DNA from 4 places in the Photorhabdus kleinii genome. Region 4 is predicted to be linked to each of the others. Evidence: predicted binding sites of a transcription regulator. Region 4 holds the regulator's gene; each other region holds the start of a gene.
The links. The regulator LexA, encoded in region 4, represses DNA repair genes until DNA is damaged. The targets are predictions, from matches to a motif close to TNCTGTATGTACATACAGNA.

Region 1 (2,200 bases), on a different contig from region 4:
CTCTTCGTTTTCATTGGCTTCATAATCAGAAGCAGCACTATTGAATTCGCCGGCATTGTGCAACAGCATTTCACGTAATTTTTTATCCAGCTCAGTAGCAACTTCAGGATGTTCTTTCAGGTAGATGGTAGCATTCGCTTTGCCTTGACCAATTTTATCGCCATTATAGCTGTACCATGCGCCTGCTTTTTCCACCAATTTATGCTTCACACCTAAATCGATTAATTCACCATAAGTGTTAATGCCTTCGCCATACATAATCTGGAATTCTGCTTGCTTAAATGGCGCTGCCACTTTGTTTTTTACCACCTTAACACGGGTCTCGCTACCAACGACCTCTTCGCCATTTTTCACAGAACCAATGCGGCGAATATCCAGACGAACAGAAGCATAGAATTTCAGCGCGTTACCACCGGTGGTAGTTTCAGGGTTACCAAACATGACACCAATTTTCATACGAATCTGGTTGATAAAGATCAACAACGTATTGGAACTTTTCAAGTTACCGGCCAGTTTGCGCATTGCCTGACTCATCATTCGAGCTGCCAGCCCCATATGAGAATCACCAATTTCCCCTTCTATTTCGGCTTTTGGTGTTAAGGCAGCAACGGAGTCTACGATAATGACATCAACAGCGCCGGAACGTGTTAACGCATCACAGATCTCAAGAGCCTGTTCCCCCGTATCGGGTTGAGAACACAACAGGTTATCAATATCAACACCCAACTTCTTAGCATAGATAGGATCAAGAGCGTGTTCAGCATCAATAAACGCACAGGTTTTACCTTCACGTTGTGCCGCAGCAATCACCTGTAATGTCAGCGTTGTCTTACCAGAAGATTCCGGGCCATAGATTTCAACAATACGCCCCATCGGCAGGCCGCCAGCACCTAATGCAATATCCAGTGACAATGAACCCGTGGAGATAGTTTCAACGTCCATTGAACGGTCTTCGCCCAAACGCATGATGGAACCTTTACCAAACTGTTTTTCAATTTGGCCTAGTGCCGCTGCTAGTGCTTTTTGTTTATTTTCATCAATAGCCATTTTTACTCCCTCGTAAGCAATGAAAGGGCTCTCTCACTGCCGATGAATAATTTCTGATACTAAAACATTGTTTGTAATTATACTGTATAATCATACAGCATCAAGTTAATTTTTTATACCCGTTATCTTTCAAGTTGCCTCTTTGTTGGCTGCACTCGCTCACCCCGGTCACACAGTTACCTATGCTCCCGGGGATTCGCTCCCTTGCCGTCGCGATCCATCTTGAAATCCATTGGGTATATAATCTCTGATAACAGTGTTTTCAGAGAATAAATGACAGCTTGAAGGCGTACTTCATTTCGATCACCATTAAAACAACAACGGCGAGACACAACTTCTACCCCATTTACCGTTAGATATGCAAACCCAAACCACACTGTACCAACAGGTTTTTCTTCGCTGCCACCATCAGGCCCAGCAATGCCACTGACCGAAACCGCCAGATCTGCCTGCGCAGCTTTCAGTGCTCCTACGGCCATTTCTCTCACAACCTGTTCACTGACAGCCCCATATTGCTGTAAAACGGCTTCTGACACACCAAGCATCTGATGCTTAGATTTATTACTGTATGTCACAAAGCTTCGGTCAAAATAAGCAGAGCTACCGGCAATATCTGAAATTGTTTTCGCCAACCAGCCACCGGTGCAAGATTCAGCGCAAGTCACCCACAGTTTTTGCTGTCTCAGCTTCTCTCCCAGTTCAATACTAAGCTGAGTCAGAATTTTTTCACTCATAACACTCTCTTTATCCGGTAAAAGATCCATTTCTTTGAAACCGGTTCCAAATCCACAAACTCGTGATTGTCAACGCCAACAGAGTACCAAAGCCTATCCCTGTTGTAACAACCGGGACGCCTATTTTAATAACCAATGAATACAAGCCAAGCATCAATAACATGGCGATATTCTCACCCAAATTCTGTACTGCAATTGCATAACCAGCCCCAATCGTTTGTCTGCCACTTTCCTGCAATAATGCATTCAGTGGAACAATAAACAAACCGCCAAAAATACCGAGAGTGATTAATAAGACGTAGGAAGCCCAAATACTTTGCTGAACAGCAAAAATGACCACCATCACGCCGATTAAAACACCAGCAGGCATACAACGGTGGACTGTTTTAAGGGTGATGAAACGGGCAGCAATACCTGCA
Region 2 (2,200 bases), on a different contig from region 4:
GAACAACTGGTACTGCAACAAATCAGTTTATTAATAGAATTGCTACCTAAAATCGCCAATATCATTAAACGAATTAATCAATTATAACCAGATTGACATACTGGGGCAGTTGACTGCCCCTTCCTTTAGCTGTTCACGATAAAGATCTAACAAGCCAATTCTTTGTGCCAGCGTAATAAATCATTACGGATCTGTACCGGTAAAACGGCTGAATGACATCCTTCAATTGCACCAGCCAAAGCAAGTAATAAACTAACATTAGAATTTCTTTTATATTGATGCAGTTTTAAATAACTGGCTTTCGCACCTAACAACCGCAAATCTTCAACTTTACATATTCCGACTTTCCATAACTGACGTTCCAAAGACATTCCAAGATTAGGCAAATCCTTCAAACGCTCTGGCATCTTCTTTTTACCCGCCATTTCAATAAATGAGTAATGATAAGCCAAATACGCATATTGAGATAACAACTCTTGATCTTGCCAAAGTGACTCAACAACTTGATAATAACGCAAAGTTACAGGCACTCCTTTTTTCGAGTAAATATAGTTTTTCATTCCTCTGGCTTTAAATAATACTTCAGCATGGCCATTTCCTCTTAAATATAATTCTCCATCAGCAATAATAGCGAACATAATCCCATCAGCTAACAGGCTGTAACCACCAAACTGTGGCTTCCTTGTCAATGCCCCAAACGAAGAAAAACCATTTTTGAGTTGAGTAAAACGTACCTCAGACAAAAACATACAGATCACTCCATGAGTTTTGTGCAAATAAATCTCTTATCCATAGATTTGTCCCAATTACTAGTAAAATAAATAACAGGAACAAGCAATTAAAAACATACGCAATCCAATTTTATCTGCCAATGGTTAAATGAGTTTACAGCCATTTACAATCAATATTTGCGAAGCTCTTTGAAAAAATAGACTTGATCTTAGCCTGACATGAAGATACTGTATATTAATACAGTTAATTGTGGCGAGGTTCATTATGGGCGTTCAATCATCCTGGGTTTACCCTTCTAAACACCAGTCAACCAAAAAGCGGCTATCACTCTCTTCACCTGTACAAGATGATTCAGCCAAAAGAGATGGGGTAGTGAAAGCGGGTAAAGAAGGTAAAGAAGGCATAGTGAGTGAATTGATTTATAGTGATAACCAATATAGCGATAACCAAGCGGTCATTAATCGTATATTACTACCGTTGTTACGCCAATCAGGAAATGAAGCCCGCTGGTTGCTATGGGTTAGTCCACATAAGAAACTGAGCCGCCAATGGTTAATTAACTCCGGATTACCTTTAGATAAGGTTATCCAATTAAATCGCATTAGCTCCATTACAACGGTAGAGGCAATGGAAAGAGCATTGGCGAGTGGTAATTACAGCGTGGTACTTGGCTGGCTACCAAAGTTATCAGAAAAAGATACCGTAAGATTACGGGCTGCGGCACAAAAAGGTAATGCACTGGGCTTTATTATGCGCCCACAAGATACAAATAAAGAAACTAACCGTGCTGAATCGCGATCAGATTTACTAAAAATCCATTCCATTCACTATCATTGACCAAAGCTAGAAATTATTGCAATATTCATAACACAAAATAACCAATTCAGGCCAAGAACCACTAATCACAATTAAAATCAATTAATTAAGGTAAGATTAGTTGTAAAGAATAGTAAAGTTTTTTTGAAATCATACATTATCTTTTAAATTTTTTACTCTATTAATCAAGGGGCACTTGTAACTTTTTAACTTCGTTGTAGACTTTACACCATTAAAGGTTACTGCACTTAGTACTGCGGTATTGTTTGGTCTATCGGTTTTATGATAGTGCAGTATTCCTAACTGAGTTTTTTAATCAATATGGCTCAACAACCTATCTTAGTAGATATTAAATTTAGTGCAGGCCATTCTTATGGATAAATAGTGAACACGAAAATGCGTAAAATTCAAAACGTACACACAATAAGGGTACCGAAGAATTTGAGCCCAACTCAGCGTTTGCTTTTATTACGAAGATGGCAAATGAAATAGCCTAATGGGGTAGGCAGTAAGTAAAAAGGCTCCCAAAGCCACTTGCCTATTGGGTGATGATAATAACGAGGCGTTAAAATGAAAAAGACAGCTATCGCGGTAGCAGTGGCAGTGGCCGCTTTCACAACTGCAACGCAAGCAGCTCCAAAAGACAACACTT
Region 3 (2,200 bases), on a different contig from region 4:
CATAACAATAAGCAGATTTTATTTTTGGCTAATCATAGCCCATCAATCACCAAATTTAACTTTATATTTAATTAACTAAGCATTTCTTACCATGTTCCCGATCAGGAAAAGATTTCACCTACTGAGATTGTTACAATCAGCTTTCGCTAACTGTCTGACCAAAGAGAGATACTTAAATGTCTTTTCATTTACCAATAAAAGCAGCCATTTTCGATATGGACGGCTTACTGATTGACTCTGAACCCTATTGGACCCAAGGAGAAAAAGAAGTATTTAGTGAATTAGGTCTGGATTTCTCTTTAGCAGAAAAACTACCAGATACTCTTGGATTGCGAATTGACCAAGTTGTGGAACTTTGGTATCAGGCTTCTCCCTGGCAAGGGGCATCAAAATCAGACGTGGAACAGCGAATTACCGACCATGTTATCGATTTGGTAAAAGAAAACCGTCCTTTACTCCCAGGTGTTGAATATGCTTTAAACCTTTGCCGCAAACAAGGACTAAAAATCGGCCTAGCCTCAGCTTCTCCACAATATATGTTGGAACAAGTACTCGAAATGTTCAGCCTTAATCACTATTTTGATACTGTCGTTTCTGCTGCCAACTTACCTCATAGTAAACCCAATCCCGAAGTTTATTTGCGCGCTGCTGAGCAATTGGATGTCGCTCCGATAAATTGTGTGGCCCTGGAAGATTCATTCAATGGAATGATAGCAACAAAAGCTGCAAGAATGCGTTCAATCGTTGTGCCATCCGCTCATCACTTTGATGACCCAAGTTGGGTTCTCGCAGATATTAAACTACATTCTCTCGAGCAACTCACTGTCATGAACATCACCTGATTATAACTTTAGCTGCCATCATTTATGCCAATGGCAGCTTCTTATTGTTCACATAGTAGTCGTAGCGCTTATGTCTTATTCTGTCAAATAAAAATCTAATTAAATATTAACGTCATATATTAATAAATAAGATATTTTTGCTTTTCACCCTCTATCTTACCCACATAAAACCCTCTATACTTCGCCGACTGTATGGATAGACAGTTATTAGTCAGAGGAATTTATGACCGCAGAAGGGCATCTTTTATTTTCAGTTGCCAGCATCATCTTGGCACATAAGCTAGAGATAACACCAGAGATAGCTTATGGAGACTGGTTGCATATGCTACCAGGGGTACTGCTTACTGCCTTGTTACCCGACATCGATCACCCTAATTCAACCCTGGGTAGATTATTCAGATTTATCTCCATTCCTATTGCCAAACTCTGCGGTCATAGAGGCTTTACTCACAGTTTACTTGCTCTCATATTAGGGATTACTTTATTTTGGCTAAAAATACCCGAAGAGTGGCTAATTCCAACTGATTTTTTCCATGCCATGATTGTTGGCTATTTGAGCCATCTGGTTGCAGATATGCTAACACCTGCTGGTGTGCCGTTATTATGGCCAATCAAAATACGTTTCTGTCTACCTGTGCTTGGCAAGCAAGGAAATAAGAAAGCAGAAAGGTTTATTTCTGCCTTATTAATTGTCATTGCCATTTTTCTACCAGAAAATATTGAATATTCTATACTTTTTTATATAAATCGCATCAAAGATCTCTATTTCTAATGCTCTAATTGACTAAAAATAAATCTTAAAAGTCACATTAATTATATTAAATTCTATATAGTTATAAATGAGAATAGTTTAATCTGGTACTATATTCCCCAACTGCTTGTTGTAATGTGTTCGTTTGCAAACCTACACGATTCGATACAGCTTATGACTTAACTAAATTGAATTCTGGAGTTTGGGGATGAATTTACCACTCATTTCGAATGTGCTCGTCTTCGTAGCACTGCTTTTGCTATTGTCAAAAGCCAGTTCACGGCAATGGAATCTGTCGAAAAAGGTTTTTGCGGGCCTTGCCATTGGCATTACTTTTGGCTTAGCACTGCAACTGGTTTATGGTTCTGATAATACCATAGTGAAGGAATCCATATCATGGTTCAACATTGTAGGTAATGGCTACGTACAACTTCTACAAATGGTCATTATGCCTCTGATATTTGCCTCTATTTTGAGTGCAGTCGCCAAACTACACAAAGCATCTTCTCTGGGAAAAATCAGCTTTCTGACTATCGGAACGTTGTTATTCACTACAATGATTGCAGCGCTTATCGGTATCATGATTATCAACCTGTTCGGCCTGACT
Region 4 (2,200 bases):
GCTCGTGGAGTCCGCTTTACTCCGCAGCGGCTTGAGGTTCTGCGTCTCATTTCAGAGCAACCCGGGGCAATCAGTGCTTATGATTTACTGGATTTGCTACGGGAAGCAGAACCACAGGCCAAACCGCCTACCGTATATCGGGCACTGGAATTTCTGTTGGAACAGGGGTTTATTCATAAAATAGAATCCACCAACAGTTATGTCCTATGTCACCATATTGAACAGCCAAGCCACACTTCAGCAATGTTTATTTGTGACCGTTGTGGTTCTGTTACAGAGCGAGATGGTGGAACCGTTGAATCCGCCATCCAACAGTTAGCAAAAACAGCCGGGTTCAGTTTACGCCATACCATCATCGAAGCGCATGGCTTATGTTCACCTTGTGAAGAGATCGAATCCTGTATTAAACGAGATGAATGCCAGCATGACCACAGAATTGAAGGAAGTAAAAAGAAATAGATATATCCGTTATCTTTCAAGTTGCCTCTTTGTTGGCTGCACTCATTCACCCCGGTCACATCGTTCGCTATGCTCCCGGGGATTCGCTCCCTTGCCGTCGCGAAGCATCTTGAAATTCATGAGGTATAGTAAGTAGATACTTACTTTTGGTACAGAGTCAGACTGAAATAAACAACCGCAGAATCACGTTTAAGATAATCACAACGATAAATTCAACAACATGATTCTGCCGGAATATTGCAATTCTTTAACAATTCCAAAAACAACAATTTGATATTTTACTATCAGGACCAGTTGGCGTTACGAATCACCCCAACCGCCAATCCTTCAATTGTCAGGCTCTGCTCACGCAAATCCACCACAATTGGCTTAAATTCTGGGTTTTCTGCCAACAATTCAACTTTATTTCCAGTCTGTTTAAAACGTTTTACCGTCACTTCATCTTCAATGCGGGCAACAATAATCTGCCCATTACGAACATCTTGTGTTTTATGCACAGCCAGCAGATCACCATCCATAATCCCAACATCTTTCATAGACATTCCGCTGACCCGCAACAGGAAATCTGCACTTGGCTTAAACAATGCAGGATCAACCTGATAATGACTTTCAATATGCTCCTGTGCTAACAGTGGTTCACCTGCGGCTACACGGCCAATTAACGGTAAACCAGATTCTTCCAACAGCAAACGGATTCCCCTAGATGCCCCTGCAACAATCTCTATCACCCCTTTACGAGCCAATGCTTTTAAATGCTCTTCAGCCGCGTTAGGCGAACGAAAGCCAAGACGTGCTGCAATTTCAGCACGCGTTGGCGGCATACCTGTTTGCGAAATATGGTCACGCACCAAGTCATAAACTTGCTGCTGCCTTGCGGTAAGTGCTTTCATTTCGTCCCCTGTTTGTTTATACAGTCAATATGTAAGTATATACAGCTAAATAACGATTGGGAACCTACTAAGGCAGAAAATTAGCCAATTATAATATAATACCTAATTATTAAACCAAATCAGACCATAAAATAGCGCCAAAGGATGGTCCCCCAGACAATTAACGACAGCATCATTGTCAGAAAGACAGCCGCCGATCCCATATCTTTCGCCCGACCGGACAATTCATGGAACTCACTGCCAATACGGTCAACAACTGCTTCAATAGCACTATTCAGGATTTCCATAATCAACACCAGCATCACTGAACCAATCAGTAAAATGCGTTCAATAGCGCCGATATCCAGATAAAATGCAACCATCATAGCCAATATCGCTAAAATTATTTCCTGACGGAAAGCCGCTTCATTTTGCCATGTCGCCCTAATACCCTTCACCGAATATACGATTGCTTTAATGATACGGGTCAAGCCCTTGGATTGATTCGCCATAAATTATTCACACCAAATATGAGGTTATTTGACACTTTCCACTCTTATTATTGTCTTAACACAACAGATCTCAACACCCGTTTCTGATATGCTGGCAACGTGTTGCTAACAAGAGGCTTCAAGATATTTATGTCAAGTTGGCGTAAAATATATTATAAATTATTGAATTTACCACTAAAAATACTGGTAAAGAGCAAACTTATTCCTACAGATCCGATTACTGAATTGCGGCTCGATACGACACGCCCGATTCTGTACGTGCTACCGTATCACTCCAAAGCAGACTTACTGGCATTACGTCAGCAATGTCTTGAGCAGGATCTGCCGGACCCATTAAATTTACTGGAGATTGGTGACACT

Region 1: a site for LexA is predicted at 1,128-1,147, ahead of recA (recombinase RecA). Genes of this name have one in related genera too.
Region 2: a site for LexA is predicted at 958-977, ahead of sulA (SOS-induced cell division inhibitor SulA). Genes of this name have one in related genera too.
Region 3: a site for LexA is predicted at 1,029-1,048, ahead of LG003_RS00720 (metal-dependent hydrolase). Genes of this name have one in related genera too.

The regions. Positions count from the first base shown of each region.
Region 1 is NZ_JAJAFY010000065.1:4,084-6,283, forward strand. Features, by position in the region: gene recA (recombinase RecA) at 1-1,047, opposite strand, end outside; gene pncC (nicotinamide-nucleotide amidase) at 1,224-1,781, opposite strand; gene lplT (lysophospholipid transporter LplT) at 1,792-2,200, opposite strand, start outside.
Region 2 is NZ_JAJAFY010000077.1:1,073-3,272, reverse strand. Features, by position in the region: gene yccS (YccS family putative transporter) at 1-87, shown strand, start outside; gene LG003_RS21660 (TfoX/Sxy family DNA transformation protein) at 147-749, opposite strand; gene sulA (SOS-induced cell division inhibitor SulA) at 997-1,569, shown strand; gene ompA (porin OmpA) at 2,119-2,200, shown strand, end outside.
Region 3 is NZ_JAJAFY010000001.1:156,263-158,462, reverse strand. Features, by position in the region: gene hxpB (hexitol phosphatase HxpB) at 177-842, shown strand; gene LG003_RS00720 (metal-dependent hydrolase) at 1,066-1,614, shown strand; gene LG003_RS00715 (L-cystine transporter) at 1,802-2,200, shown strand, end outside.
Region 4 is NZ_JAJAFY010000015.1:32,473-34,672, reverse strand. Features, by position in the region: gene zur (zinc uptake transcriptional repressor Zur) at 1-459, shown strand, start outside; gene lexA (transcriptional repressor LexA) at 744-1,349, opposite strand; gene LG003_RS09795 (diacylglycerol kinase) at 1,469-1,840, opposite strand; gene plsB (glycerol-3-phosphate 1-O-acyltransferase PlsB) at 1,970-2,200, shown strand, end outside.